DNA from 2 places in the Peribacillus sp. TH16 genome. Region 2 is predicted to be linked to the other one. Evidence: riboswitches for the same ligand, from Rfam matches in the RefSeq annotation. Region 2 holds a riboswitch; the other holds the start of a gene.
The links. Region 2 has a riboswitch for thiamine pyrophosphate ahead of tenA (thiaminase II). Riboswitches for the same ligand answer to the same signal wherever they lie in the genome.

Region 1 (16,156 bases), on a different contig from region 2:
GTGGCTGTTCCATCCAGGTCGGATTTGTAAGTTCTTCAATTCCCAAATAAAAATAGTCATCTTCTGCAGTCTGAACTTCCCGAATCAATTCTTCCCAAGCTGTTCCTCGAAGCCTCTTCGGCATTGCTCCTGCATTAAATACCTTTAAAGCCAGCATCATTTCAAAGGGCGTATTCACTTCAAAACCATAGGACATCGCAATCAACTGTACGGTCCTGACATTGATGACTGTCATGGCCGGGATATCGCTTCCAAGTAAAAGTAGCCCGCCGGACCCGCTTATTCCGCCTTGTGCAAAAGAATATAAGCGGTGCTTAGCAATATGCTGATTCGCTATGTAATTCAACTGATCGATCGTCAAGAGATTTAGGTCATTAAGTGTCTCGATATCTTCATTAAACATCCGTGCTGATGCTAAAATCTGCTCTCTTGCATCTATTTGAACTTGTGAGCTCTGAACCATGGCATGCAGATGAAAAAGCCAGGTATCAAGCTTTTCAAAAAACTGCTGTTGGACGTTTTCTGGGAGCAGTGAAAAACCCTGCTCTAGCCATTTATCATACAATGCTGCCAGGTCTGTTGGCTCATATTGATAAAGGTTTTCCTGCCATTCACTAATTTCATTCCAAATTGTTATTTCCCGATTCGTGAATTCCATGCATCAAGCCTCCTATGTACAGAATTGGTGGATTCTCCCTTAATTATACCATAGGTAGACTTTTCAAGAACCTTTAGATGATTGGTATGAGGATTCAGTACTCGCGGATATGTTAACTGATAAGATATCAAAAAGTTATTACGAAGGTCCATGTGAGGATTCAAATCTATTGAATCACCTTTTAACAAATAGGTTGATTGCAATCATAGAAAAATCTCCTTACCCGAAAAATTAATAGGTAAGGAGATTTTCTATGATTCAAGGAGTCACGTTTTCAATGCTTTCACTCAAAGCTATTTTTACAGTATCTCTAACAATCATGATTTCTTCATTGGTCGGAATGACCATCACTTTCACCGGGGAATACGGTGCATTAATAAATGCTTCCTCACCCAAGGTACGATTGAGATCCTCATCCCAGTATACGCCCATAAATTCGAGGCCATCCAAGATTCTTCCCCGAATGGTTTGACTGTTTTCACCGATACCCGCTGTAAAAATGATGCCGTCCACACCTCCCATTTTCGCTGTATAGGAACCTATGTACTTGTGGATCCGATCAGCAAACACTTCAAGTGCGAGTTCCGCACGCTCATTGCCTTTATCTGCTTCCACTTGGATGTCGCGCAGATCACTGGAAAAGCCAGAAAGAGCTAGAATGCCGCTTTTCTTATTCAAGACATCCAGCACTTCATCAGCTGTTTTCCCTGTTTTTTCCATGATATAAGGAATCAATGCAGGGTCAATGTTGCCTGAACGCGTGCCCATTGTAACTCCGGCCAATGGAGTAAACCCCATCGATGTATCAATCGACATTCCGCCCTTAATAGCCGTAATGCTTGCACCATTTCCTAAATGGCAGGATATTAAGCGGAGCTGTTCAATCGGCCGACCAATCATTTCTGCGGCACGCTGGGACACATATTTATGTGAAGTACCATGGAACCCATACTTCCTGATTCCATATTTTTCATAATATTCAAATGGTAAGCTATACATATATGAACCTGCTGACATGGTTTGATGAAAAGCAGTGTCGAATACAGCTACTGCTGGAACTTCGCTTAGTATTTGCCGGAATGCCTTAATTCCAGTGCTATTTGCAGGATTATGAAGGGGAGCTAAATCTGAAAGCTTCTCAATCTCCTCTATTACATCCTCTGTAATCAAGACTGAGTCACTAAACACCTCACCACCATGCACAACACGATGCCCTACACCATCTATCTCTTCAAATGAGCCTATGATGCGATGGTGAATCAGTTTTTCTAATAAAAGCCCGACAGCTACTTCATGATTGGGTATGTGCAGCGTTTCAGAAACCTTTTTGCCTTCAACGCTTAAAGTAAACGTGGAATTTTTCAAGCCGATCCTTTCTACAAGACCTTTTGTAATTACTTGTTCACTCGGCATCTCAAAAAGCTGAAACTTCAAAGAAGAGCTGCCTGCATTAATAGCCATAATTTTAGACATCCATCCTGCTCCTTTACTCTAAGCTAGTCTACAATTCCTATGATCATCACTACGAAACGTGCAGTATATTGTATAATCTTATCATGGTAAGCGGATACAACCAATAAAAATTTAAAAATTTAAAATAATCACTTTTCCCTAAAAATAAAAGCCAATGCCTGTGGCACCAGCTTTTATTATCTATTTTTCCTCTTTAAACCAATCATCCATCTGTTGCATAACAGACCTTGTCGCTTCGAAATCCGATAACTTCGGAAGTTGTACGAGAAGGGCCTTCTTCGGTGCTTCAATATCCTCTTTTTTCTTTTGAAGAATAAGAATGCTTTTCGCAGCCTCTTCATTTTTAAACATGGAAAGCGGTAGCTGAACCATCCCTTGGATATGTGTATGTTTTTTCAAGAAATCATTGAGCTTAGGGGCTTCTTCCGAGACAAATAAGTTATTCGGAACAATGAAGAATAAATATCCGCCATCCTTCACATGCTTAACACTTTGCTCGATAAATAAATGATGCGCATAAGAATGTCCGTTTTCAGCCTTCAACTCATATTCAGTTGCACGAACATCATTCGGATAATAACCAATCGGCAAGTCACTGACCACAACATCTGAAGGATCAATGAAGAGCGGCTCTAAGCTGTCCTGATTGAAAAATTGCAGCGGGTGTTCTTGTAGATTGGCACCTGCATAAGCAAGCCTAATCAAGGTTTCATCAATCTCAACACCATATGACGCGATGGCTTTGTCCGTTAGTTGGTTCAAAATCGCAAATAGTAAGTTACCCGTTCCGACGGCAGGATCAAGCATGACTAACTCTTTTTGATTCTTCGTAAATTTACCAACTAAATAGCTGACAAACATACCTACTGCATCCGGTGTCATATGGTGATTCGGCTGTACGCTCTGCTGCATACCTTTTAATATTGCTAGCTGGTACGCTTTACGAATGGCTTCCTTTTCATATTTCTCCGGTGAAAAATCCGCATATTGCTTTGCTAACCTTTTCTTCGATACTTCACTAATTTCCTCTTGTAGTACTTTCCCTTGGAAGAAATTCTCTCCGGTTTCTCCTAAGGCATCCAGATATGTACATGATAGTTCACTTTGCAATATTTGGGCTGTTTCATCAAATTCATAAAATAATTGTTCAACTGGGGTAGACTTCACTTATTTATTCCTCCTGTTTGCTTCTGTCCCTATTTTATAGGTAAGAAGAAAGAGATACAAGTCGTACGTCCTGCTTATCATTCTTCGCTTGTTTAACGTACTGTTTTCCTATTTGAAAGTCCGCATATAAGGAATCTCGCGCGAGCCATCCTTTTTTTCACCCTTAGTAAATATAAGGTAAATATGTTAATTTAATAGTGTTGATGACTGGAGGGGTTGTATTTTTTGATGATTCTAAAGAAGATTCTAAAGTGGGGATTTTATGTTTTTATTTGTCTATACGGAATACTTACTGTTCTATGGATTATCTTTGTGATTTCACTTGGATGGTTAGAATTTAAAAACCTATGAACAATTTCCTCCTTTTAAACTTTAAAACAAAAAACCGGGCACAATGAGCCCGGTTTCTATGAATTCGTATCTTATTTTGCTGCTTTAGCTGCTTCGATTGCACCTTCGTAATTTGGATGAGTTGTACCCTCACTAACATATTCAACGAATGTGATTTCATCGTTGCTGTTCACAACGAATACAGAGCGCGCCAATAGACGAAGTTCTTGCATAACGACACCGTAAGCTTCACCGAATGAAAGGTCGCGGTGATCGGAAAGTACTTGAACATTGTCCAATCCACTTGCAGCACACCAGCGCTTTTGTGCGAAAGGAAGATCATTACTGATCGTCAGTACTTTCACATTATCCAATTTTGCAGCTTCTTCATTGAATTTACGTGTTTGTGCATCACATACACCTGTATCGACAGATGGAACTACACTGATAATGCGGACAGACCCTTTAGAGTCGCTTAATGTAACGGGTGATAAATCATTAGCCAATACGGTAAAATCAGGAGCTTTGTCCCCCACTTTTAGTTCTGGTCCTACTAAAGTGACCGGGTTGTTTTTAAATGTAACTGAAGCCATTAAAAATTCCTCCTTTTTCTGCTTTATGTACAAGCCTAATAATATTTGTTTTACCGGAATTTTGCAATTAATTGAATTGAGAAAAGTGAAAATCCCTATGCGTTAAACTTAAACGTTCCAAGCCTTTCAATAATTTTGTAAAATATACGCAAAAAGAAAACTCGGCGGATGCCGAGTCGCAGTTAGAAATCTAAATTCTGTTTAGGCTCTTGATATTTCGTTGTAGATTGTTGACTGCTGCCTTGCTTTTGATTACTGTCTTTTTTAGAAAGCATGGACTGAATCTTATCGACTACCTGTGGCGCTAAATCCATCATTTTTTCAAGAAGATGCGTCCCTTCATCTAGATGAATCATTTTCACGCCATGTGAACCGACAATCAGAAAGGCAATTGGTGTAATGGATACTCCACCACCGCTACCTCCCCCAAAAGGCTGCTTGGAAGCGCCCTGCTGGCCTTGATGGTTTTCGTCAATCACAAATTCGCTGCCACCAGCTGCAAACCCAAAACCAACTTTGGATACGGTTAATATGACACTACCATCTGGAGTTTCCACCGGATCTCCGATAATCGTATTCACATCAACCATTTCTTTCAGATTTTCCATTGCCTCTTTCATCAACCCTTGGATCGGATGATCTGACATCTAAATTCCTCCACTCTAAAACGATTGTTTGTTGGAATCACCTGACAGCTTCGCTAATTTCTTAGACTTAAACTTCACTCTTCCGCCTTTCCAGTATCGAAGCAGTTTTATTCCAGTCACCATAGCTTGCCCGATTCTAAATTGTAATATGCAGGAAATCGACGTATTAGCCTGCTTCCTCTGAAAGTCAGGTGTAATTGAATAAGAGGGCATGATTTTAAAATTTAAATAGGTTGTTAATATGCCAATGATGGAACCTTTAAGCGCCCAGCAGCCACCTGTTAAGACCCCGGTGTGTGCGGCATTTTTAGTACCGACCATACTATGCCAGGCAAATTCTATAACTTGAACTTTGCCTAAGAAATGACGAATGACCCGATGAAAATTGACTATATGTTGAAGCAGTGTCTTCATGTCAGCCATTCCATCCCGTAAATCTTCCGGTGTAATTTTATCTAATCCTTCTTTTTTAGTTTCTTCCTTCATTCCTTTTTCTTTCTTTACTACTATCGATGCCGAGTCATCGTCCTTCTTGATGACAGGTACCTTGAAGGTATAATGAAAAAGTCCATACCATGCTGATGCTTTTATATGAATTATGTCATTTTTATGAACACGTTTGTAGTCAAAGTGCACTCTTATTTTCGTAAAAACAAGAAGAAGCAGCACCACAATGAGAATAGTCAAAATTAGCAAAAGCCACTTCATACATCCACGCCCTTTCAGCCTATCATTATCGGCTTGGGCAAAAAAAAATAAACCTGCAAAAGCGAAAATTACGCTCTTACAGGTTCATAATTAAAACAAATTATCTTCTAACTAAAACAACACTTGTGTCTGCAAAGACATCATGCAAAGCCTGTTTCTTTGGTAAAAGGCCCGCCAACACATAGCCAACCCACGTGACTTTTGAAATATAGCGGCCAATCAGCTCCCTGAACAATACTGTACCCCAAGAAATAGCCTCTGCCTCTTCTTTCAATGCCACAACTTTCAGTCCAAAAATCATCTTACCCAACGTCTGGTTTAAGTATTTGGTCATCAATACGAAGTAAATAAAGAATACAAGTCCCGTTAAGAAAGCCTCTGCCGAAAACCAAAGATCGTCTGTACCATTATAAAACTTAAAAATGGGATGAATCAAAATCCGGTTTAAGCTCCCGATAATCAACAAATCCGCTAAATATGCCCAGAATCTCAACCAAAAACCAGCGAAGTAAATTACCTTCACTTCGCCATCATCCACGATTGCCTGTGCCGGTAAAAGCTCTTGCTGAACGATTTCTTCTTCTTGCTTTGTATTTAGATTGGATGAATCGATTTGTTCATTGTTTTCATTTCGTTCCGTCATCCTTCAGCCCCCCTATTCCGCATACAAATACATTAAGCGTGGAGAATTTGAAGAGGAAAGGATTTTTGTCAAAACAGCCGTTTCCACATCATTGCCCAACATTTTTTGCGCTCCCATACTGAATAATGAACCGAAACCTGCCTCATCTGTATAACGGATTACTTGCGCGTCTTTTTTACCGATATCCGTTTTCATCGCGGCAATTACATCATCCAAATGGCCGAAATCATCAATTAAATGGTTTTCTTTCGCCTGACGTCCATCATAAATCCGGCCATCAGCTATTTTACGTACTTCCTTCTCTGTCATACCGCGCCCGTCGGCAATGATTTTAACAAATTGATCATAAGAATTATCAATCATATTTTGGAGGATTTCGCGTTCTTCATCAGTCATTTCCCGAGACGGACTCATAATATCTTTGTGTGGACCGCTTTTGATTGTTTCAAACTCAACTCCATACTTTTTAGCTAGTTTCTCGTAATTATACCCATGCATAATGACCCCAAGTGAACCCGTCATTGTTTCTGGGCTAGCATAAATCTTATCAGCTGGAGCAGAAATATAATATCCGCCAGAAGCTGCCATTGAACCCATAGAAACATAAACTGGTTTTTTCACCTTTTTAATATCAAGGATCTTATCATAAATCTCAGCACTTTCCACAACACCGCCGCCAGGAGAATTTACACGCAAGATAATTCCTTTAATATCGTCATTTTCTTCAGCCATTTTCAACTTATCCATGAAGGCTCTGTGATTATATGTTGCTGAACTAAGTAATGAAGCTTCTCCAGTATCTTGGATTGTACCTTCTACATCAAATACCGCAATAACATTTGAGAAATCTTCGCCTTCTATAACTTCTTCGTAAAACTCGCTGTCGGAAGCAAATAATTCATCAATAATATTTTCCGTATCAGCTGTAAATACAGTCGTAGCCGTCCCTACAATAATAGAGACAAAAAATAAAACGGCTGCGATTCCAAGTGCTGCCCAACGCTTTCCATTCATCTGTGTTCCCCCTTAAATATATATATCCTTCTTACCATACGAACTGCATACAAAAATGTTTCAATCCATGATAAACTAAGACATATAAAATTGTAGCAAATAATCCTCTAATTGGAAATGAGAAGGTACACTTTGTAATATCGGCTTTCCCTTATACAGAAAAAAGAAAGCCCTTTCATCACTATACATACTAGGGGGATCATGATGAACACTCGAAAGAATATTTATTTTTTCCATGCTTCAAATGCAGAGATGCTGAACAAGGTCGAACGTCTAGCCGAGTTAGCAAAGCAATATTCGTATGAAATCATCCAAGACTTCACAAAAGCCAACATTATCGTAAGTATTGGTGATGACGGCACCTTTTTGCAGGCAGTCCGTAAAACCGGATTCAGAGAAGATTGTTTATATGCTGGCGTTTCCACCACAGGAAATTTGAATATGTATTGTGATTTCCACCTAGAAGATACAAACAAAATGATTGATGCCATGACTAGAGAGCAAATCGAGGTGCGCAAATACCCAACTATTGATATTCAACTAGATGACCAACCTTCCTTTTATGCCCTCAACGAACTCAGTATCCGCACTTCTATCATCAAAACGTTCATCATGGATATTTTCATTGATCAAATCCATTTTGAAACCTTCCGTGGGGACGGAATCATTATAGCGACACCGACCGGAAGCACAGCCTATAATAAATCGGTCAATGGGGCCGTTGTGGACCCGCTTCTCCCATGCTTTCAGGTAAGCGAGCTCGCTTCAATCAATAACAATACCTATCGGACCTTGGGTTCTTCATTCATCCTAAGCGGCGATAAAACATTGACTGTTCACCTTGAACAAAACGGGCCAAGCTATCCAATCATTGGCTTGGACAATGAGGCCTTGAGCATTAGTTATGTCGAAAAGGTCAAGATCCGATTAAGCGGTAAAGTCATCAAAACCGTTAAGCTGAAAGACAACTCCTTTTGGGAAAAAGTAAAACGGACCTTTTTATAAAACTTCTAAAAAGGGACCAGATATAATATCTGGTCCCTTTTTATATATGATAAAAATCTTTGGTATTTTGATAAAGGGTTTCATATACAATCTCAATTGGTAAGTTTTTAATTGAAGCAATTTGACGTGCACTGTCATGCATCATGCCCGGATGGGTCCATTCCCTTTTGAAAACCCCTTCAAACGGCCATGGGCCATCCGTTTCAAGCATCATCAGCTTAAGCGGATAAACCGAAACTAACTCCTGTATTTCTTCTTCGTAACAAACATCAGGTGTGATGGAAATGTGGTACCCGTTTTTGACCATTCTTTCTACTGTTTGGATATCCCCTTTAAACCAATGAAAATGGGCCTTTGTAATTTGATTTTTCTCTAATAGGTCGCAAACAACAGGCGCATCATCATAGACCGCATGAAGAATAACTGGTTTTTCAAACTCTTTCGCAAAAGCAAGGAACCTATCAAGTATCTCTATGTACTCTGATGTATCTATACTGGGATTTTCTTGCCTTAAGTAATATGGCAGCCCTACCTCACCTACAGCAAACATATTGTGCCTATGTCCCCGCATCCAACTCAATAAATCATTCACTTCTTCTTCACTTGGGAGGGACTGCTCAGGATGAAAACCAAAGGCAGGCTTAATACGTGAATCTTTGATGGAAAGCTGATAATTTTTTATGGACGAGGTCAAATTCATGGAAACAGTTAGCAAGGATTCCACTTGTGCCTTTTCCATATCAGTGAGAATCTGCTTCTGCTTACTTTCATCATACCTATCCAAATGGATATGGCTGTCGATGATTTTCATTTTATATTCCCTCCTAACTTAAGTAGTAAAAGTTGGCTTTAGTGCGGCATATAATTCTCTCTTCAAATTGAAAAATTCATCACTAAGAAGCTGTTCCTCACTTCTTGGCCTTGGAAATGGAACTACAACTTCTTTGATGACAGTTGCTGGTTTTGCTGATAACACGTATATTCTATCGGAAAGGAAAACCGCTTCATCAATGCTATGCGTAACAAAAAGCACCGACCTCCGATTTTCTTCCCAAACAGACATCAGCCATTTTTGCATTTGCAATCTTGTCAGTTCATCCAAGGCAGAAAAGGGTTCGTCCAGGCACATCAATTCCTGTGGACTTAAAATACTTCGAATAAACGCAGCTCTTTGCTTCATGCCGCCAGATAATTCGTGCGGATATGCTTTCTCGTACTCTTCTAATCCGGCTTTCATCAATAGAGCTTTTGCCATTTCTTTATCTTTAACCCCCGAAAGCTCGCTTCCTAGCAAAACATTTTCTAATACCGTTCTCCAAGGTAAAAGGGATGGCTGCTGAGGCATATAGCTTATATGACCCTTTAAGCCATTTATTTTTTTACTGTCCAGTGAAATGATGCCATGATGCGGCTTCAAAATGCCCCCGATTAGGTGAAACAATGTACTTTTCCCACTGCCAGATGGCCCAAGGATGGTTACAAACTCTCCATCATCCACATAGAAATTTATATTCTCTAAAATATTCTGTTTACCATCGAAAGAATAGGAGACATCTTTAATTTGCAGCTTCATCCTTTTCACCCTCCTTTCTCTTCCATGAAACAAAGTATCTTTCAAGTATGGTAATGATTCCAAAAAAGAGAAGACTCAGTCCCATAATGATAAAAATGGAAACAAACACCCGATCTGTCCTAAATGAAGAGGATGCGAGCGTCATATAAACACCTATCCCCGATTTAGCCCCAAGCCACTCCGAAATAACCGCCCCCATTACACTGTAAGTGGCCGAAATTTTCAGTCCGGAGAAAATGAACGGAATCGAGTGAGGAAGTTCTAGCTTCCAAAATAGTTGCATTTTCCCTGCTCCCATCATCTTGAAATAATGCTTAAGTTCATAAGGAGTCTGGCGAAAACCGTCCAATGAAGCAACAGCGAGAGGGAAAAAACATACGAGAGAAATCACAATCAGCTTCGGCAGCATACCAAAGCCAAACCAGATGACTAGAAGCGGCGCCAAAACGATGATAGGAATATTTTGTGATAGAATGAGAAGCGGATAAACCGCATCTTTTACACCAGGAAAAAGGTGTAAGAGAGCAGCAATTACTAAGCCAATACAGCTTCCAATAAAAAAACCAGATAATGCAAGGTTAGTAGTTGATATAAGGTGTCCAAAAAGGCTATGAAACGACTCTATTCCCTCGATAAAAATGGCTGATGGAGCAGGAAGTAGCCATTTTTCAACCTTTAATAAGCCTGTTGCTAACTCCCACACTATTAGCAACAATAATAAAAGAAAGAAGGGAGCCCCCTTCTTCCAAATCTTTCTTCCGCTCATGGCCGATATTTCTCCGTTAACGTATCCATCGTGATTCCGCTAGGCTGGTACAATATTTTCACTTGGGAAATGACATTCGGCGAACCTATTTCAATCATTCTCACATTCATTTTTTCTATAACGGCCAGAAGCTCAGAAAGCTCACCTTCCATTGTTGTTTCAAGCGGGTGCACCTCGTACTTGACACCTGATTCATCGATGATTTTGATCGCTTCATCGACTAAGGGGATGACATTTTCCCCTTTAGGAATAATTTGTATACTAATTAATGAGTTTGCCATTGTAGTTCCTCCTATTGTGGTAAAAATTCATTGGTAAATGCTTTCTCAGGATCGAAATCACCTTCAAGAAGATTATTTTCAGTCATCCACTCACTATAATTCTTCCAAATTTCAAGCTTTTGTTCACCCCATCTAGGAGCATCATCCTGATACTTAGATGCAAGCCACTTCTGGCTTTTCTTCACTAGCTTTTTATCTAGATCTGGTGCAGCCTTGATTAAAATGTCTGCCGCATCATCAGGATTCTTAATCGCAAACTGGTACCCTTTCGAAGTTGCCTCTACGAACGCTTTAACAGTATCTGGATCCTCTTTAATCATCTTTTCATTTGTGGTCAAAACAGGCGTATAGTAATCGAGCTTATCTGAGTAATCAGTTAAGTAAACCATATTCAGCTTTTCATTTCGCAATTCAGCCTCAATACCTGTCCATCCATAATAAATCCAAGCGAAATCAATATCTCTTTTCACTGAAGTGAAAAAATCCGAGTCGCCTGTATTTACTATTTCCACTTTATTTACATCCGCATTATCTTTTGTCATGAGAGATTCGATGATAGCCTTTTCAACTGGAGACCCCCAGCCACCATACGTTTTCCCTTCAAAATCCTTAGGTGTTTTAATATTTTTAGCCACAGGAGAAGCGAATCCTGAGGTATTATGCTGGATGACAGCCGCTAACGAAACAATCGGCACGCCTTGCACGCGAGCCTGTGTAATGCCCTCCTGGTAGCTCACGCCAAATTCTGATTTCCCTGAAGCCACAAGCTTATCAGCTCCTGCCTCACCTGGCATGATAATTTCTACATCCAGGCCTTGTTCTTTAAAATACCCTTTTTCCTTCGCTACATACAATCCTGTATGGTTTGTATTCGGTGTCCAATCGAGAACAACCGAAACCTTTTTTAATTCTTTATTGTCTTCATTTTTACCTGCTTCTTCCTTTTCAGTAGTGCCGCCAGCACCACATCCAGCTAAAAGGAATAACAAAGTTATCAGTGGCAATAATTTATTCACTATTTTTCCTCCTACACATTATATAAGGTCCATATGCCGAAACTTTATTGGGTGCCAGTCCCCATCCAAATAATAGATTAAAAAACAAAAACGCCCGAGGATGAATTCGGACGTTAACATACAAAACAGAAAGTCAGTCATGATATGTTCCCTCCGCTGGCATCATCCAGATCAGGTTCAAAGAGTCAGCATCTTAAGGACGCAATCTCAGCCAGCAATACCGGCTCCCCTACATTTCTTGCACATATGAACTTTTCTCTCTCATTATATCAATTCATACAGAAAAGGGAATACTAATTTGCTTCTTCTAACGATGGGCCATTCTGATCATCCTCAGTAATAGGAATAAAATTTGATCAGTATTGTTCAGCAACTCATATAATAATTATTATTACACTGTAGATAGTTCTTGAACTACTTGAATTAATCATTTAATTTTGTGACCAAGAGGTGGATATGATTATGATAAAAATTAATCAAAAATGGTTAGATGTCAGTCAAATCCAACCAGGTATAATATCTGAAAAAGCATTAGAAATTCTCCAATTAATGTGGAAATATCCGAATATTTTTGTATATAAGACAATGGAAGATCTTAAATTCGATATAGAGATGAGGCTGCAAGTCAATAAAGCTGCTGTTTCGTTAGATAAGAGTAATCCTGAATTTACAATACTCGAGGATTCTGTATGCAATGAACAATATTGGCGACTTACAAAAGATGGAGCATTTGAGCTTAAACCAAGCGTACCCCCTCATCTGGCACTTGAGGATATTTTCATAAACGGAAGTCTTTACGCTTTCGAATGCGGGACAGCGATTGTCATTGTTTTTTTAAAAGCTGTTTTAGATACGGTTGGTCCTAAGAATTTTGACCGTCTTTTTTCAGGCCTTACTCTTTATGACTGGCACTATCCGCAGAATTTGATTCTTCGAGTTCATGAAGGGACGGATTATGTACCAGGCGACTGTGTTTACTTCAAAAACCCAGATTACGACCCGAGCACTCCAGAATGGCAAGGGGAAAATGCGATATTCCTTGGAGAAAACCTCTTTTATGGCCATGGGATTGGGATTACCAATCAACAAGGAATCATCGATGAATTAAATAGCAATAGAAAGTGGAATGCCATCATATCAGCGTTCCTAACAAAGCATATTGTAAGCATAAATAGTTCCCACTATAGTCAATTCAAGCCAAATATCCCCCGTAATAACTCCGTGTCGCTTCATGACTGCCTATCCAATATAATTGTTTCTGAAATAGGCTCGAGAACTTTTCTAGCGTAGGATTAACCGTTTCTCTTATTAAAGATATAGATTTTGAATCACTTTTCGTTTATTTTAATAGCTTGTGAAACTCGACACTGACTAACAATTTTTTTCAGAGTGACGTGTATCACTATAAAAAAAACGCTTGGGAAATGGATTTCCTCAAGCGTTTTTTTCTTTTTATGCACCAAAGTTTCTTTTTTCTTTAAACCTACGTGTCCCTGCCTTCCCCCATTTTGTAATGGAAAGCGTATAAACCACCAAGGCAGACCAAATGAATAAAAAGGCTAAAAGATGTGCTTTTGTAAAACTTTCATGATAGACAAATACCCCGATTAACAAGGTTAAGGTTGGAGCAATATACTGAAAAATGCCAAGCATCGATAACGGTATCTTTTCTGCCCCTTTTGCAAAATATAATAGCGGTAGAGCCGTGGCAATCCCACCGCCAACTAACAGCAAGCTTGTGCTCCCTGAGGTTAAAAATTGTGATTCGGATTGGAACATCAAATATATCAAGTAACCTAGAGCAAGAGGGGTTACCATCATCGTTTCGAGTGTCAGTCCGATTGCTGATTCTGCCTTTATCATTTTTTTTGCCAGACCGTATAACCCAAATGTCATGGCTAAGACTAGAGAGACCCAGGGGATCGTACCGAAATGAATACCAAGTATCAATACACCGATTCCTGCGAGCAGGAACGACACAATCTGTACCCCGCTCAATTTTTCCTTTAAGACTATTACTCCCAACAAAACACTGACTAGCGGATTGATATAATAGCCGAGGCTCGTGTCGAGAATCCGGCCCGAATTAACAGCCCATATGAACACTCCCCAATTAGCTGTAACAAGCAGTGATGCCGTAAGCAATGCCGCGAATAATTTGGGATTTCCCATTATGTTTTTGACATAATCAAGAAATGCTCCCCATTTTTTCATAAACATCAATAAAACAAGCATGAAGACGAAAGACCATAACACCCGCTGAGCTAAAATCTCTATTGCACCGACTCCCTGAAGGAACTTCCAGTAAATTGGTACGACTCCCCACATTAAATAAGAAAGGGCGGCATATATCGCCCCTTCTTTTTGTTCATTTATTTTCATAACCTGCCTTCTTTCTAATTACATTCCTTTATCGAAATCCTATTAATATTTTGCTTACCTATTTCATGTTTTGCAACTGTTATTTTTTATCATACATTATTCGGTCATCAATGACCGTCATGACCGCTTCAACTTTCAGAAGATCATCTGGCTCTATAGCTAAGACATCCCGGTTAAATACGGTAAAATCGGCGTCGTATCCCTTTATGATCTGACCACGCCGGTTTTCAAGACCAATCGCAGCCGCACTGCCTTTTGTATAAAGCGCGAAAGCGTCATAAACAGACAGCCTTTCATCCATGCCGTACACTGTTTCATCATCACTGTTAATCTTTTTCCTTGTAACAGCTGCATGAATCCCCAAAATTGGATTTAATGGTTCAATCGGTGCATCTGACCCTCCCGCACAAATGATCCCCAGCTTCAAATACGTTTTCCAGGCATAAGAGGATTCCAATAATTTTGCTGAAACCTTTTCTTCGACCCATGGAAAATCGGACGGTACGAAACCTGGTTGAATATCAAAGATGACCGGTAGTTTTGCCGCACGCTCCAAGAGTTCTGGGCGAACAATCTGTGCATGTATAAGCCGGTCCCGAAGACCCTTTTTAGGTGGAAAAGCTTCAATCACATTCAGGACATAATCAAATGCGAGATCACCAATGGCATGAACAGCAATCGGCATATCAGCCTGCCTTGCTTTTTGCACCAATTCCTGCAGTTCCTTTTCAGTGAAAATAGCCACACCATTCGTATCCTGTTGATCTTCATAAGGCTCACTCAACAGGGCCGTATGTCCTCCTAATGAGCCATCGGTAAATATCTTCATACTATCGAATTTAATATATCGGGTGCCTTCTTGATACCGCCCACCGGATGCCAGCATCTCTTCAAATGCTTGGTGATGAACGAGCAAATTGGCACGAAAGGTCATGTTTCGGCCCTCAATGACCGATTTAAACGCCTGATAAGTCGGCATGAAGCCATTGTAGTAAAAAAGATCCTCTGTATGCCCACCAGTCAAACCAAGCTTATATGCGTCTTGTATGGCCTCTGTAAGCGCGTTTTCGATATAGCTCTGGTCAATGCCGGGAAGACGGTCTAACACAAGGTTCTGGGCCTGATTTTCTTTAAACAAACCATTTAGACGCCCATCGGGATAACGGCAGATTACTCCGCCTGACGGTTCTTCTATTTCTTCTGTAATCCCTGCTTCTAAAAGGGCACGAGAATTAACGACCAGGGCATGACGACATACTCGTTTTAATACGATTGGATGCTCTGTAGATATGGCATCTAGTTCATCTCGTAGAATCAATTCAGAACTAGGCCATTCATTTTCATTCCAGCCCTCAGCAACAATCCACTTTCCAGACGGTGTTATTTCGCACTTTTTCTTTACGGAACTCATGATGGACTCCCGGCTATTCATCAAAGAAAGGTCTAAACGGAGCAGTCGTTCACCATGCCCGACCAAATGAAGATGACTATCCACTAATCCCGGCAGCATAGTTTGTCCTTTTAAGTCGATTTCCCTGGAAATATTGTCAGCATATTTTTCTTTTATATAGGCAAGCCTGCCGGTATCAACGATCACACCATTGTCAGTGAAGACTGCCTCCACTTGATCTTCTTCTTTTATCATCGTATAAATCGACCCATTGAACCATAACGTTCCCATCCCCGTTTTACACTCCTTATTAAATGTTTCGTAATATGCAGTAAGTGTAACATCTCATTTCATGAATTCCCATATTTTTGATTTTGAAAAATCCTCTGTTATTAAAAAAAACGCCAGCCGGAGGGCTGACGGTAATGATTTTGATTTATTTATTAAGAAGTGTCTCTTCTCTTTTCCTTAAATCTACTCGTTTGATTTTGCCGGAGGTCGTTTTAGGAA
Region 2 (16,156 bases):
TTTTCTTTAGATATAAGTGCAGCATGAAGATCTGCTGAAAGTTCACTGATATCTGAATAAGGTTCTTGAATTCTTAATAACCTTTTTAGTAAATGTACGGTTTCTTTTTCTAAAGAAAGTTCTTCTGTCCAAGGAAGAACTTTTTTATTGTTGGAAGAGTAAGTCGTATAAAGTAAATATAAAAGTATGTCTCCTAAATCATAATAGTCCTGCTGTTTCATTTCTAATTCTATTGATGATGAACAAAATGGGTCAACCGAGACAATCTGTTTCGACAGACCAAAGTCGATTAAAAAAGGCTCTTTGTCTTTTAGTAAAATATTTGGAATTCGTAAATCTTGATGGTACATACCATTTTTGTGAAGATAAGCTACTAATTCTAGCGAGGTGAGCAAGTAAAAGTAGAGACTCTTTCTCTTTAAAGGTTTTATGATTTAAGAAAATTTGGTCTTCCAAATTGTCCCCTTCAATGTAATTCATTACATAATAAAAATATCCGTTATTTGAAAATTCATCATATAACTTAGGCATACTTTTGTGGTTTAACAAACGCAGAATAGAGATTTCATTTTCAAACAGCTTAATCTCTTTTTTGATACGGCGTTTACTTGGACGAAGCTGTTTGACTACTCTATTCTCATTTGTTTTCAAATCGTTGCAGAGATAAACAATGCCGTAACTTCCAGTTCCTATAACACTTATGACCTCGTATCGATCATACAAAACTGCACCTTTTTTAATAGGTTTATCTACAAAAAACTGAAAGAACTTTCGAATGGAACGCCAAATTGAAACTTTCCTCACCTCTTCATTTACATTGGAGTCATACACACATAGGACAATTATGATTTAAATTAACATTATATTTTCTTGATGCTTTAAAAAACAAAACAGTTTGGAAAAAGAAGCATTATGGTTATCATTTACTTTTCTGGTAGTATTTGATGTTTATGCCTTGTATAATAATAAAAAGCTTATAAAAAGGAGATATCTGATGACTATGAGGCCACATTTGTCTTTACCTAAAGAATTAGAGAAATTCAGGAAAGACATTGAATCAACTATGCAACCGACTATAAAAATCTCGACATCAACGAACAAGCCGACTTTGTTTGCAAGCAAGTTTGCAGGCTATCCTTATTTACCTAAAAATTTTGAACACCCAATCGATGGAAAAGGGAACTATATGAAACTATTAGCGCAAATCAATTTTGAAGATTTACCACGTGTACTAAATGATATGCCACAAAAAGGTATGTTGCAAATTTTCCTTTCTGGTGACGATGATGTTATGGGGCTTGATTTTAATAATCAAACCAACCAAAAGAATTTCCGGGTCATCTATCATGAAGATATCTTGAAGGAAGGCGAGGTGACAACTGATTTCTCATATATGGCCACTTTTGAAGATGAGCATTTTCCAATTGGAGATGAGGTTAGTCTATCTTTCTCGGTAAATTTTGAAGCCGTTTCTACCTCTGATCGAGCTTTTGATGAATTCTATGGTGAATTAGATTTTGAGGAAATAATAGGAGAAGATGAAAATGGAGATGAAATTACTCTCTTGGAATTGTATGAAGAAAACCTATCTAATGAGGGTCATAAGATTGGTGGATATGCTTTTTTTACGCAATCTGATCCAAGGGAAGATAGATCTTATAAGCATTATAACGTCTTATTACTACAAATTGATACAGACGATGATAATGAGATTATGTGGGGAGATTGCGGCGTAGCTAACTTCTTCATCAAGGTAGAGGATTTAAAGAAACTTGATTTCTCTAACGTTTTATACAATTGGGATTGTCATTAATACTGGTATTAAGTGTAACGAGTAGAATATTTATTAGATCTCAGGTGTACATATAGATAAATCGTTACTCTGCTATCAAAAATTTAATAGATTGAGATATAAGATATTAATCTAGGAGCTGTTTATTAGTGGAAACACTACTCATTTTTAAAGACGCCACATCACATAAGTTCTGGAAAATTCATATTGCAGGAAACACATTTACCGTGACATATGGGAAAGTAGGTACTATAGGTTCGGTGAAATCAAAGGAGTTTGAATCAGAAGAAATCTGTAAAAACGAAGGAGAGAAACTGATTCAATCCAAAATTAAAAAAGGGTATGTGGTGACCCAATTGTCAGATCAGGTTGTAAAAGATAGTTCGATGACAGAAGATTTGTTTTGGGGATTACTGGATAGATGCAAGGAAAAGGGAAACGATGCTGATGAACAGGTCGAGTGGTTAGTCGCTCAATTGTCAAGAAAACCTGTGAAAGATATAATTATGTTTGAATCGATTTTTAAACAATACTATTACAAGTTGCACACATCCAATTTATGGGCAGCTGCCTATATTGTCATGGGTGGGTGTTCAGATGATTGCTTTGACTATTTCAGAGCATGGGTTTTATATCTTGGAAAAGACCCTTATGAAGCGGCTATACAAAATCCTGAAACACTGCTTCCCTATTTTATATTATTGAAAGAGCAAGAAGAAATACCCCAGCTGGAAGAATTGCTTTCTGCAGCATGTATGGCCTACGAAGAGAAAACGGGGCTGGATGATGATAGGTATGATAAATTATACCATCAATTGGCGAAAGATGATTATACCGAACCAGAAATAGAATTTGATTGGAATGAGGATGATGAAGAGGGGTTACGTCAAAAGTTTCCTTTGCTATGGGAAGCATTTGGAGAAAATCCGTTAGATTGAGCAAAAATCATTCTTTTGAAGGAGTATTAGGTGGCATCACAAAAACAAGTGATGCTGCTTTTCTTATGAGCACTCTTATTTTTTAAAAGGTTACTTTCCATATTTGATGTGTTGTAATTGTCCACGCTACACCTTTCATTTGCATTGAATATTATGTATAGTTAGTATTATATGCAAAATAGTTAGAATATTCAAAATAGAGAGAAGGGAAGTTATGAGCTTAACAATCACAGATTTGTTTATCGGACAGATTGCTAGTCTTCAGCGTACTTTTAATGAATCAGATGTAAGGTTATGCAGTGAATTAACAAAAGATTATAGCCCGATTTATCAAGTGAATAAAGAGGAGTGGAGAAGCAATTACAGCAAGCCGATTGTTCCTGGTTTGTTAACAGAAGGGCTTATTACTCAAGTAATAAGTGAAAAACTCCCTGGCAGTGCCTGTATTTTACTACAAAAGGAATTAGTGTTTTACCATCCTGTACATATAGGAGATATGATTTCGGCTGAGCTGGAGGTTATTGACATTAATTTAAATAGAGATTGGGTGACACAAAAGGTGACTTGCTATAATCAAGCAGGAATTGAAGTTATTAAAGGACAAGTTGTGATATTAGTTTTAACTAATCAAGATGTTAGGTGATGTGAATGGAAAACGTTAAAAACGTTAAAAGAAATTGGGGATCAATTGAAGTCGATGAAAACGGAAAAGTTATAGGCGCCAGTGCTGATTTTTATGAGCATTTCACTATAATACCGACTGATTTGATAGGGGAGTCCATTGCGAAGGTCATTCACACTTCTACGAATAATTCTTTAAAAAATCCTGATAAAAAACATGTGTTTCCCGGTGTGATCTCAGGACACTCTTGTTTTATTAGAACTATTCGAAAAAAAAGCATTACCATTTATAATGTAATCATCCGACAAGAAGAGCTTGAATACGCTGATTTAGTATATTATGCCAATTCCTTGGATAGGCATAAAGCTAAGAAAAAAACTGGAAGTCAAAGTCGATATGGCTTTGAAGAGATTGTTGGAAAAAGCCAAGCGATTGAACGGATAAAAGAGCTGGCAGCTAGAATTGCTACCAGTAGTTCAACAGTGCTGCTTACCGGAGAAACTGGAACAGGTAAGGAACTGTTTGCTCAAGCGATTCATGGTTTGAGTACAAGAAAATCACACCCGTTTGTTCCGGTCAATTGTGCTGCAATACCAGATGAATTATTTGAATCGGAGATCTTTGGTTATGAAGCTGGGGCATTTAGCGGTGCGAAAAAAGAAGGTAAACCTGGGAAAATAGAATTAGCTCAAAATGGTACCCTTTTTTTAGACGAGATTTCTGAACTGCCTTATCAGGCTCAGGGCAAGCTCTTACGTGTCTTACAGGAAAGGGAAGTAGAAAGACTCGGTGGAACAGGGAGTAAGAATGTCGATATCCGTATTATTGCGGCGACGAACAGAGATCTAAAAACCCTTATTCAAGAAGGAAAATTCCGGCAAGATTTATATTACCGTCTTTATGTTTTTGAATTGAAAATTCCTTCATTAAGGGAACGGCCGGAAGATATTCTTCCGTTAGCTTATTATTTTATCGATTATTTTAATAAAAAATTAGGGTGTAACGTTAGAGAAATTGAGCCTAAACTCCAAGAATGGCTTTCAAATTATAGCTGGCCCGGAAACGTTCGTGAATTTAAAGCAATTATCGAACGAGGTATGAATATCGTAGAGGGACGGACTTTAACATTGGACTCTTTATATTTTACACCTAATTTAACTTTGCATGATGAGGTAGAGGAACTGGGAATTTCTTACTCAATTAGCTTGGATGAGGTGGTCGGGAAAGCTGAGATATCTGCTATTCAGCGTGCGTTAACAGAGTCGGATGGAGATCGTTCTTTAGCCGCTCAAAAGCTGAAAATTCATATTGCGAGCTTATATAGAAAAATTGCGAAGTACAAGCTGAAATAACGTTACTATAAAGTTGATAAGTGAAATATAAATCAAGTTAGCCTTTGAACACACTTTAGAAGTGTGTTCTTTTTTTGATTTCGCATATTTGATTTGCAAGATTGCGAAAAAAATTAAAAATGCGAAAACGATATTAAATGAAGCCTGATATGCAGCAAAAATAAGTTGGCACACAACTTGCAATAATAGATTGACAAAGGATGAAGTTACTTAACTTAGATCATAAGATAGCCCGTGAATAGATTGTTTTGTAACTTCGTTAAACATAACAAAGGAGGTAATAATATGTTGAATTTTTCCTTTACAGAAGAACAAGATTATTTTCGTAAAATGTTGAAAGAATTTGCGAAGGAGGAACTGCTTCCTCACTATACAAAGTGGGATCGAGAAGAGATTACTCCAAGACACTTGTGGAAAAAGCTTGGGGAGTTAGGCGTAAATGGCCTGCGGATTCCAGTTGAGTATGGCGGTAGCGGTGCCGACTGTGTGACAACGGGGATTGCTGCGGAGGAGATAGGACGAGGTGATTTCAATCTAACCTATGCTGTGATGTTGAATGCGTTAATAGGTGAAATTATCAATAATCACGCTAGAGAGGAATTGAAAAAAGAATGGCTTCCCAAAATTGCGAGCGGGGAAAAAATTGTCGGCATCGCTATTACAGAACCATCGGCAGGGACGGATGCAGGCGGGATTAAAACAACAGCAGTACATAAAGGGAATGTATATGTTCTTAATGGAGAAAAGTCAGGAATTAGCGTAGCTACATGTGGAGATGCCTTTGTTATATTTGCAAAAACAGAACCTGAATTAGGAAATCGGGGAATTAGCGCTTTTATAGTTCCTGCCAATCTTCCAGGAGTTGAATGCAAAGGTTACAAAGACATGGGTAATATTCCAATTAGCAGAGGTTCTATCTATTTAAACGATGTAGAAGTTCCAGAAGAGTATATGATCGGTCTTCAGAATAAAGGCTTTTCCCAGGTGATGAATGGGTTTGATCTAAGCCGGCTCTTAATTGGATTGCAATGTGTTGGGGCTGCCTCACAAAGTATTGATGAGACCATCGAACATGTGAAAGTTAGACATTCTTTTAACAAGCCGTTGGCAACGTATCAAGGAGTTTCATTCCCAATAGTGACTCACTATACTCAGTTAGAGCTTGTGAAGTGGCAAGCCTATCGAGGACTTTGGCTTCGTGATCAAGGGTTGAACCATAGTAAAGAATCAGCTTCAGTAAAATGGTTAGGTCCAAAATATAGTGTAGATGCCATTCATGAATGTTTACTGTTGAACGGCCACTATGCTTATACGAAGGAAATGCCGCTAGAGCAACGTTTACGTGACGTCATTGGTTTAGAAATTGGTGATGGAACTGCTCAAGCCAATATGATGGTCATTGCAAAAGACATTATTGGAAAAGAATTCAGATCATATTAAACTAGAGGATTGTAGTGTATGGAAAAGGTAGATTGCTATTTTATCGGTCAAATTGCAAGAGTGCAAAGAACCTTTACAGAGGATGATGTGAAGCGCTGGAGTTTGTTAACGCAGGATTTCAATGATGTCTATGACCCGGAATTTTTCAGTAAAGATTTAGGTCGCTCACTGGTCCCAGGAATTTTAAGCGAAGGTCTCCTAACAGAGGCAATCAGTAAAGAGTTGCCAGGTGGACCATGTGTCATTATACAAAAGGAATTAGTGTTCATACATCCAGTTCAAATCGACAACACGATTACAGCAGAGATAGAGATTATTGATGTGAATGTACAGCGAAATTGGATCACAATAAAAGTTCGATTGAGGAATGAACTTCGTATTGACGTGATTCAAGGGAAAATTATTCTGAAACTATTATGACAATGGAGGGATTAATACGATGGAATTAACAGATGTTTTATATGAAAAAACCAATGGGATTGCAAAGATTACAATGAATCGGCCTAAAGTCTACAATGCTTTTCGTGCAAGAACAGTTCAAGAATTAATTTGGACCTTCCGTGATGCTTGGGACGATAACCGTATTGGCGCGGTAATCTTGACAGGAGCTGGAGAGAAGGCATTTTGTGTCGGTGGAGATCAAAAAGAAAAAGGAGAAGAAGGTGGATATGATTATTCTGGAGGTTTAGGGGGAGGGATGGGGTTGGAAATTGAAAATCTACACCAAACAATCCGCAATATCCCAAAGCCTGTTATTGCAGCGGTTAATGGATTTGCTATTGGAGGTGGGCATGTCCTTCATGTCGTTTGTGATTTAACGATTGCATCTGAAACGGCAAAATTCGGCCAGAGTGGGCCTAAGGTAGGAAGTTATGATGCCGGATTTGGTTCTGCTTATCTAGCCCGAATTGTCGGTGAAAAGAAAGCAAGGGAAATCTGGTATTTGTGTGAACAATACACTGCACAAGAAGCAAAAGAAATGGGACTTGTGAACAAAATCGTTCCCGCAGAACAGCTGCAACAAGCAGCAGAAGAATGGGCGGAAAAGATTCTCGAGAAGAGCCCGACAGCGCTTAAAATGCTTAAATACTCCTTTAATGCTGATAGTGCAAACATCCAAGGGATTTCTCAGCTATCGATGGGCAGTCTAGCGATGTTTTACAACACGCAAGAATCGGAAGAAGGAAAGAATGCTTTCCTAGAAAAGCGGCCAGTAGATTTTAAAAAGTTCAGAAGGTAATGAGGGGGGATGGAAACTAGTGAAATTGGATACGATTTTGAGTCAAGAATATGTGGAAAAATATCAATGTATTTGGCCAAATCGAACGATTTTAGATTATTTAAATGATGCGATAGAGAAGGATCCAGATAAAATAGCGATTATTGATAAAAAAAGCCGTTTTACTTACAAGGAACTCGGTAAGTTGGTTGATCGAATCGCTTTAGGCCTTTTGAATATAGGATTGGGAAAAGGAGATGTTATCTCTTTTCAACTGCCTAATTGGAATGAGTTCATTATCCTTCATTATGCGGTTACAAGGATAGGCGCCATAAGCAATCCCTTAATTCCGATTTATCGTGATCGGGAAATTGGCTATATGGTCGAAATGGCAGAGTCTAAAATGATCGTTGTTCCAGATAGTTTCCGAGGTTTTTATTATCCTGCCATGATTGAGAGGCTAAGCCATAAATGGCCTTCATTAGAACATATTTATGTGATAGGGAACGAAGTGCCGAATGGGATGAAATCTTTCTCTTCTTTGCTTGAGGAACCTTGGGAAGAGCGGATGGATGCATCCATTTTGGATGAAATCATACATGACCCAAATGATGTTACCGAAATTATCTTTACATCGGGAACGACGGGGAGTCCAAAGGGAGTCATGCATACACATAATACTCTTTGTGTATCAACGAATTACTGGATTGACCATTTACATTTAACATCCGATGACGTCCTATTCATGGCGTCAACATTTGCTCATCAAACTGGATTTGGTTATGGGGTGAGGCTACCAACTCATTTTGGGGGTACAGGTGTTTATCAAGACATTTGGAATCCGAATGAATTTATTGAATGGATTGAGAAGGAGAAGATAACGTTTACAGCGGGTGCGACTCCCTTTCTGCAAGATATGATTCAAATGGAGGGAATAGAAACGTACAATCTTAACTCATTCCGAGTCTTTGTAGCTTTAGGCGCCCCGATTCCAAGGCAGTTGGTGAAAGATGCGGCGGAAAAAGTACGGTTCAAAATATTGTCAGGATGGGGACAAACAGAAGATGGCCTAGTGACCTTGACGAGACTTGAAGATTCAGCAGAAAAACTGACAAATACCGATGGGGTTCCATTTCCGGAAATGGAGTTGAAAGTAGTGAATTTTGAAGGAAAGATCTGCGCTCCAAATGAAGAAGGTGATTTACTTGCTAGGGGTCCTGCCCTATTTGTCGGGTATTTGAAGAGGATTGATGACACCATTGCAGAACATAAGGACGGATGGTTCATTACCGGTGATCGAGCAATTATGGATGAAGAAGGATATATCAGGATTTCTGGAAGAAACAAAGACATTATCATTCGTGGAGGTGAAAATATACCAGTCGCTTACGTAGAAAACGTATTATATGAACACCCGGATATTTCAAGCGTGCAGGTCATTGCTGTACCAGATGTTAGGCTTCAGGAAAAAGCATGTGCATGTATCAGCGTAAGACCAGGGAAGAGCCCGATTACAATGGAATCATTAAAGAAATTTCTATATGAAAAAGGTTTGGCCAAACAATATTGGCCAGAACAACTTGAAATCATGGATGATTTTCCGCGTACTCCTAGCGGGAAAATCCAGAAGTTCCGTCTTCGGGAAATGATAAACGAAAAGATACAAGACAAAATATAGGACCAGTTAATGTAACCAATAGCAATTTCATGATAAAAATGGAGGGATTTATGATGAATAACCGAGTAGCATTTATCACTGGAGCAGGAAGCGGAATTGGTAGAGAGATTGCTAAAACATTAGCCTCTCGAAATATGAACATTGTTGTGGCCGATATCAATAGTAAAAACGCAGAAGAAACTGTTTCTTTAATTGAGCAAGCGGGTTATGAAGCTAAGGCCGTCTATTGTGATGTAACGAGTTTAGAGAGTGTGAAAAAAGCAGTTGAAGAATCAGTGAGCCTTTATCAAAAGATTGATGTATTGGTTAATAATGCAGGATGGGACAAAGTAGAACCTTTCCTAAAAAGTGATCCAAGCACTTGGAAAAGGATTATCGATATTAATTTACTGGGTCAAGTTCATACTTGTAAGGAAATTTTACCGCTTATGATTGAAAACGGTTACGGAAAGGTAGTCAATATTGCGTCGGATGCAGCAAGAATCGGATCTAGCGGTGAGGCCGTCTATTCGGCTGCTAAGGGTGGGGTCATTGCGTTCACGAAAACAATAGCAAGAGAAATGGCACGTCATAAGCTTAACATCAATTGTATTGCGCCAGGTCCAGCCGACACGCCTTTATTTCAAGAAATTGGTTCTTACAATGAAGGAATAGCTGGAGCTTTGGAGAAAGCGATTCCGTTCCGTCGTTTAGCTCAACCAGAAGATATTGCCGGTGCTGTGGCCTATTTTGTTTCGGAAGAAGCAGGATATGTAACTGGGCAAACTCTTTCCGTCAATGGCGGCTTAACCATGGTTTGACTTTATGAAACTGATTAAATGGTAATCACAAAAAGGAAAACTATAGCCTGAAAATATTTCTTAGGATTTTTAATCACCCAGTGGGTCAAATAGGTTGATTTTGTTTGATTTGATAGCCATTTGTATTATTTCGAAGCTTAGGAGAATAGTATCCTCCTATATGTAAAAGAAATCGGGTTAAGGAATTAAACCTAATACCAATAGAAGGGGGAGAAAATACCGTGAATTTTGAATTTTCAGACGATATCAAAATTTTAAAACAAGGAATCCGAGAATTTATTGATAACGAAGTAGAACCACATGCCATGTTAATTGAAGAAAGCAATGAAATCCCAGAAATCATTATGGGGAAATCGAAAGAAATGGGACTGTTTGGCCTTAGTATTCCTGTAGAATATGGTGGGTTAGGCATTGATATGGTTGGGAAATGCGCCATTCTAGAGGAGTTGGGAAGAACACATAACGGTTATACAACAGTAATAGGCGGACATACGGGAATTGGCGGCGTTGGAATTGTAGAGATGGGAAATGAAGAACAAAAACGCAGATATTTACCTGACATGGCATCAGGTGACAGAATTGGCGCTTTTGCTTTAACTGAACCAAGCGCAGGTTCACATGCCTCAAATCTGAAAACAACAGCGGTTAAAAAGGGCGAAAAGTATATCCTGAATGGAAGCAAACATTACATTACTAATGCTCCAATCGCAGATGTGTTTACAGTAATGGCTGTTACAGATCCTTCTAAGGGTGCAAAAGGAATCACATCTTTTATCGTCGAAAAAGACTCCCCAGGATTTCAACTAGGAAAAATCGAACGGAAAATGGGCCTTCATGGTTCACATTCTTCTGAAATTTTCTTTGAGGATTGTGAAGTTCCAGTTGAGAATGTATTGGGTGAAGAGGGGCAAGGGTATATGAATGCCCTGAAAATCTTGGCGAATGGACGTGCAGGAATGGCAGCACGAAACCTAGGGTCGTGTGAAAAATTACTTGAGATGTCGATTGATTTTGCTCATATGAGAATTCAGTTCGACAAACCAATCTTCGAACAACAAATTATTCAACATTACTTGGCAGATATGGCATTAGATACAGAAGCCCTTCGATCCATGACCTATCGCGTTGCATGGATGGTTGATCAAAAAAAGAACGTCATTAAAAATGCGGCTATGGTCAAGTTACTTGGTTCAGAAACGTATAATCGTGTAGCTGATAAGGCTCTCCAAATTCATGGAGGGATTGGTTACATTTCTGAATTTCCCATTGAACGTTTTTATCGTGATGCACGTATTACGAGAATTTATGAAGGTACATCCGAAATCCAAAAGAATATCATAGCGGCTCAGCTTCATAAACAGTACCAACGATAATTAGGAAAGCAGGATTAATAGTAAAATAAACTTTGCTTAAGGTTAATAGAGAATATTTTTTATGTGATTAAGTTCGATTTCCAAAGAGTATGTTAGGCGATTTTTTATTTAACATATCGTTGGATTTTATACATTACTAAAAAAAACTTTATTTAATAAGTTTGACAATTAGATTGAACGTGTTAATATAAAGGCAAATGAACTAAATATACAATTTGTACCACTAGGGGTGCTTTACAGGTAAAAGTCAATTTTACCGCAGAAGCTGAGATTAAAGTATAACTTTAAGACCCTTAGAACCTGATCTGGTTTACACCAGCGTAGGGAAGTGGGGTCATGAAACAATACGTTTATGTATTATTTCAAGTACAACCACTTTCTTTACGTCGGTAAAGGAAGTGGTTTTTTATTTGCTCAAAAGAGGTGATTATAGGTAACCAATCATTATTTATCCAGTTTCATTGCTTAATAAAATACAAATTTGGAGGTATAGAAAATGAAATTTTCAGAGGTCATTCGTAAAGAAGTAGATCATATTTGGGAAGCAAGCTTCAATCACCCGTTTGTTAGAGGAATTGGAGATGGCACATTGCCAGTAGAGTGTTTTCGTTTTTATGTCATGCAAGATGCATATTATTTATCTCACTTTGCTAGAGTTCAAGCTTTAGGTGCAGTCAAAGCAACAGATTTACATACAACTAGTCGACTAGCAAGCCATGCACAAGGAACATATGAAGCTGAATTAAAGCTTCATGAAAATTTTTCTGAGAGATTAGGTATTACAGAAGAAGAAAGGAAAAACTTTAAGCCTGCTCCTACTGCCTATGCCTACACATCCCATATGTATCGTGCCGCGTATTCTGGCCATTTAGGGGATGTGATTGCGGCCATCTTACCGTGTTACTGGCTGTACTATGAAATAGGTGAAAAACTGCAAGGGTGTATACCTGATGAGCCAATTTATCAAGAGTGGATTGCGGCATACGGAGGAGAATGGTTCCGTACGTTGGTAGAAGAACAAATCGCGAGACTTGATGAGATCGCTGAAAAAGTAACGGAAGAAGACAAAGAAAGAATGAAAGAGCATTTTATCCTTAGCAGTCAATATGAATACTCATTTTGGGAAATGGCTTATCGCTTAGAAACTTGGCCAGTGCATAAGGAAACATTAGAAGTATAAAGGAGATTGACAATGAGAAAAGGGTTGAAATTAACGGATATTTTAGTCACAATCGTGATTGCCGTCGCATTTGGAATAGTTTATATCCTTTGGGGTTCGATATATTATTCCGTTAAACCATTAGGGTTACATGTAGATCAATTAATTTATGGAATGTGGTTTATAGCAGGGCCCGTTGCCTTTTTAGTTATGAGGAAACCGGGTGTGGCTCTGTTGGCAGAAATCGCGGCAGCGTCCGGTGAATTCTTTTTAGGTTCACCGTGGGGATTAACCGTACTCTTATATGGAGTTGTACAAGGAGTATTCGCGGAACTGGTGTTTATGGCGTTCAGGTATAAAAAGTTTAATATGTCGGTTGCTGTATTAGCGGCGATAGCTTCATGTGTAGGATCGGTCCTCATGGATTTTGCATACGGAGAAATTGGTGCCCTCTCTCTTTGGAATTTACTATTATTTATGATTGCAAGATTTATCGGGTCAATTTTCTTTGCTGGTGTATTTGCTTACTATCTAGTAAAAGTATTAGAAGCAACAGGAGTAACTAATCTAGTTCGTCCAGTATCAAGTAAGGATTATGCTGCACTGGATCAAAAGTAGAGGTTGATAAGTATGGAACGAATAGCTCTTGTTGAAAAGTTAAGATTGAAGTTTCCCGGTGATGAGTCCTTGATATTCAAGGACTTATCCGTCTCGTTTGATAAAGGTGAAAAAGTTCTATTGTTGGGACCGTCCGGATGTGGAAAGTCTACACTTTTGCAAGTGTTAAGTGGGCTGATCCCACATTCCATTGAAGTCCCGATGAAAGCGAAAGAACTGGAGAGCCCTTCTTCATGGGGATATGTTTTTCAAGACCCAGATAGTCAGTTTTGTATGCCATTTGCAGATGAAGAAATTGCCTTCGTCCTTGAAAACCTTTCCGTTCCTAAGCAGCAAATGAATGAAAGGATTCACAATCATATCCGGCAGGTAGGATTACACTTAGATGATATCCATACAAGTATTGATACATTATCAGGCGGGATGAAACAGCGTTTAGCGATTGCGTCAGTATTGGCACTTGAACCTGAAGTGATATTTTTAGATGAACCAACCGCTATGCTTGATCCGGTTGGAACAAAAGAAATTTGGGATGTTTTAAAGGAAATTGGCAAAGACAAGACCGTTATTATCGTTGAACATAAAATTGACCATGTTTTAGAATTTATCGAACGAATAGTGCTTTTTAACGATAACGGTCAAATCATTGCTGATGGTCCCAAAGACAACATTCTTTCATTATACAAAAACAAAATGAAAGAACATGGAATCTGGTTCCCTGGTGTTTGGGATGAGTATATTCATGACCATGCACCCATTCGTGAACAAACGGAAGTTAATGATGGCGGTCCCATTATGCAAATGCAAGGTTTTAGAGGTTTCCGAAAAAAGGAAGAAAAAATTATGGTTGAAGAGCTGCAGATCCACTCAGGGGAATGGATTGTCATCAGCGGAGAAAATGGAGCGGGCAAGAGTACGCTTTTGCATGCACTGATGCAGTTCATTAAAACGAATGGTTATTATGATTTGATGGGAACCTCGATTAAAAAGGTGAAAAATCTAACAGATTACATGACGTTTGTCTTTCAAAATCCTGAGTTTCAATTCGTTGCGAATTCTGTATATGAAGAAATCGCTTATTCATTACGAATTGACAAAAAGCCTCCTCAAGAAATAGAAGAGAGAGTTCATGCACTGCTTGAAGTGTTCCACCTTACGGCCCATCGCGATAAACATCCTTTTCAATTATCGATGGGTCAAAAGCGGCGATTAAGTGTAGCGGCTTCAATAGTGAAAGAAAAAAAGATCATTCTTTTAGATGAGCCTACCTTTGGCCAAGATTCGAAAAATACCTTTGCCTTACTGGAATGGTTCGAGGAATATCGAAAGCGGGGTATTACAGTGATTATGGTAACCCATGATGATCATATTTCAAAAAACTTTGCAACTAGGATCTGGACGGTTAAGGATGGGAAAGTAATTAGTGATGAAAAGATTAGCAAGCAACTAGCGTTTTTAGAGACCGAAGTTTTATCACTATAGAAGGGGTGTCGTGTAAGTGAATGTTTCGAGTGCAGAAACATGGCTCCATAAGATTAATCCAAGCCTTAAGCTTTTTGTATTAATTGTGTTATGTATGGTGGCGTTATTTATTAAAGACCTAAATTATATGATTAACGTTACCATGGGTGTTTTACTTTTATTTTTGTGTTTTTCCGGTCATCCGATAAAACGTATTTTACTCCTATCAATTCCTTTTTGTTTCATTTTTTTATCTACTTCTTCTGCAATTATATTATTCGGACAAGGGGAAACACTTTGGTTTAAGTGGGGACTCATTTCGATTACGGAAGAGAGTTTCATGAGGGGATTATTGGTTGGCTTTCGAGCCTTGCTTTTTGCGGTACTTGGATTAACTTTTTCGTTAACGACGAGACCTGTCAACCTGTTTTATTCCTTAATGCAGCAAGTTAAGCTTAAACCTAAATATGCTTATAGTTTCATGGCGGCGTTAAGGCTTATTCCTATCATGTTGGAGGAATTTCAAACGATACGGAATGCGATGAGGGTACGTGGCGTCGAAAGGAAAAAAGGAATAAGATCCGTATATTTTAAAATGAAAGCCTACTCCATTCCGTTGTTATCCGGAAGTATTAGACGGGCTCACCGGATTGCGGTTGCGATGGAGGCCAAACGATTTTCAGATACCAGGAATCGAACATACTATTATGAATTTGGGTTTTCTAAAAATGACCATGGGTTCATTCTGTATTTTGTCATCTTGTTGTTGGCAGGGTTTTATCTATCTGTCCAATTTCCGTATTTATCAATTTGATTAAAGAAGAATTGATTATTATCGTTAAGGAGTTCTTAGTATGAATGCACAAGAATTGCATATTATTTCTACTGGGAAACAGCCAATTGAAAAGTTTGTTGAGATTGCTTCAAACATTCAGGATTATGTTGATTTCTTTTATCTTAGAGAAAAGCAGATGAGTGCGTCACAACTCTATAAAGCTGTGACCTTATTACATGAAAAAAAGATTCCGTTGTCTAAAATCATTATTAATGACCGAGTGGATGTAGCTTGGGCTATGAAGGTTTTTGGTGTGCAATTGGCTTTTCATAGTTTAGATGTCAGAGTCGTAAAGCAAGCATTTCCAGAAATCAGGGTTGGGAGCTCTATTCATTCCTTTGATGAAGCAAAGGCTGCTTTCCATAATGGAGCCAATTACGCGATTTATGGCCATATTTTCGAAACAAACTCAAAACGAGGTCTCGCTCCTAAGGGAGTAGAGGAGCTTCAAAAAATCACGATGAATATCAAACTACCTATTATTGCAATAGGTGGAATAACACCATCTAATAGTCAACTTGTACTAAATTCAGGTGCACAAGGGATCGCGGTTATGTCAGGTGTTCTAGAAGCGGAAAATCCAATACAATCTGCAAAAGAGTATGCAAGGTCTTTAGGAAAGGAGATATAAGATGAATTCCATATATGATGCGATCATTGTAGGTGGTGGTGTAATTGGAGGGTCTATTGCTTATCAATTAGCTAAACGAGGTAAAAAAGTCCTTTTATTAGAGAAAGATAGACTTGCTAGTAAAGCATCTAGTGCAGCTGCCGGGATGTTAGGAGCGCAATCCGAGTTAGAATCTGATAACCCGCTTTTTACATTAGCAAGACAAAGCAGGGGGATGTTTCCCGAGCTGTCGGAAGAA

Region 1: linked by a shared signal. The riboswitch ahead of JFV29_RS21160 (ABC transporter substrate-binding protein) and the one ahead of tenA (thiaminase II) in region 2 are both predicted to bind thiamine pyrophosphate.

What each region holds. Positions count from the first base shown of each region.
Region 1 covers NZ_JAEKEM010000009.1:1,459,616-1,475,771, forward strand. The annotation lists gene JFV29_RS21095 (EcsC family protein) at 1-658, opposite strand, end outside; gene JFV29_RS21100 (acetate kinase) at 917-2,131, opposite strand; gene JFV29_RS21105 (class I SAM-dependent methyltransferase) at 2,312-3,298, opposite strand; gene tpx (thiol peroxidase) at 3,721-4,221, opposite strand; gene ytfJ (GerW family sporulation protein) at 4,404-4,868, opposite strand; gene JFV29_RS21120 (DUF2953 domain-containing protein) at 4,884-5,555, opposite strand; gene JFV29_RS21125 (RDD family protein) at 5,677-6,219, opposite strand; gene sppA (signal peptide peptidase SppA) at 6,232-7,233, opposite strand; gene JFV29_RS21135 (NAD kinase) at 7,438-8,238, shown strand; gene JFV29_RS21140 (TatD family hydrolase) at 8,279-9,049, opposite strand; gene JFV29_RS21145 (ABC transporter ATP-binding protein) at 9,068-9,811, opposite strand; gene JFV29_RS21150 (ABC transporter permease) at 9,795-10,577, opposite strand; gene JFV29_RS21155 (thiamine-binding protein) at 10,574-10,858, opposite strand; gene JFV29_RS21160 (ABC transporter substrate-binding protein) at 10,870-11,874, opposite strand; TPP riboswitch at 12,006-12,115, opposite strand; gene JFV29_RS21165 (protein-glutamine gamma-glutamyltransferase) at 12,337-13,164, shown strand; gene rarD (EamA family transporter RarD) at 13,327-14,256, opposite strand; gene JFV29_RS21175 (amidohydrolase) at 14,336-15,937, opposite strand; gene mbcS (acyl-CoA synthetase MbcS) at 16,083-16,156, opposite strand, start outside.
Region 2 covers NZ_JAEKEM010000002.1:252,994-269,149, reverse strand. The annotation lists gene JFV29_RS01315 (hypothetical protein) at 1-25, opposite strand, end outside; gene JFV29_RS30885 (protein kinase domain-containing protein) at 1-395, opposite strand, end outside; partial or broken gene JFV29_RS31315 (protein kinase domain-containing protein) at 439-804, opposite strand; gene JFV29_RS01305 (YwqG family protein) at 995-1,813, shown strand; gene JFV29_RS01300 (DUF4240 domain-containing protein) at 1,942-2,730, shown strand; gene JFV29_RS01295 (MaoC/PaaZ C-terminal domain-containing protein) at 2,945-3,373, shown strand; gene JFV29_RS01290 (sigma-54 interaction domain-containing protein) at 3,379-4,704, shown strand; gene JFV29_RS01285 (acyl-CoA dehydrogenase family protein) at 4,990-6,144, shown strand; gene JFV29_RS01280 (MaoC/PaaZ C-terminal domain-containing protein) at 6,163-6,564, shown strand; gene menB (1,4-dihydroxy-2-naphthoyl-CoA synthase) at 6,584-7,384, shown strand; gene JFV29_RS01270 (AMP-binding protein) at 7,404-9,041, shown strand; gene JFV29_RS01265 (SDR family NAD(P)-dependent oxidoreductase) at 9,095-9,841, shown strand; gene JFV29_RS01260 (acyl-CoA dehydrogenase family protein) at 10,063-11,214, shown strand; TPP riboswitch at 11,430-11,558, shown strand; gene tenA (thiaminase II) at 11,711-12,394, shown strand; gene JFV29_RS01250 (ECF transporter S component) at 12,407-12,991, shown strand; gene JFV29_RS01245 (ABC transporter ATP-binding protein) at 13,004-14,473, shown strand; gene JFV29_RS01240 (CbiQ family ECF transporter T component) at 14,490-15,266, shown strand; gene tenI (thiazole tautomerase TenI) at 15,307-15,918, shown strand; gene thiO (glycine oxidase ThiO) at 15,920-16,156, shown strand, end outside.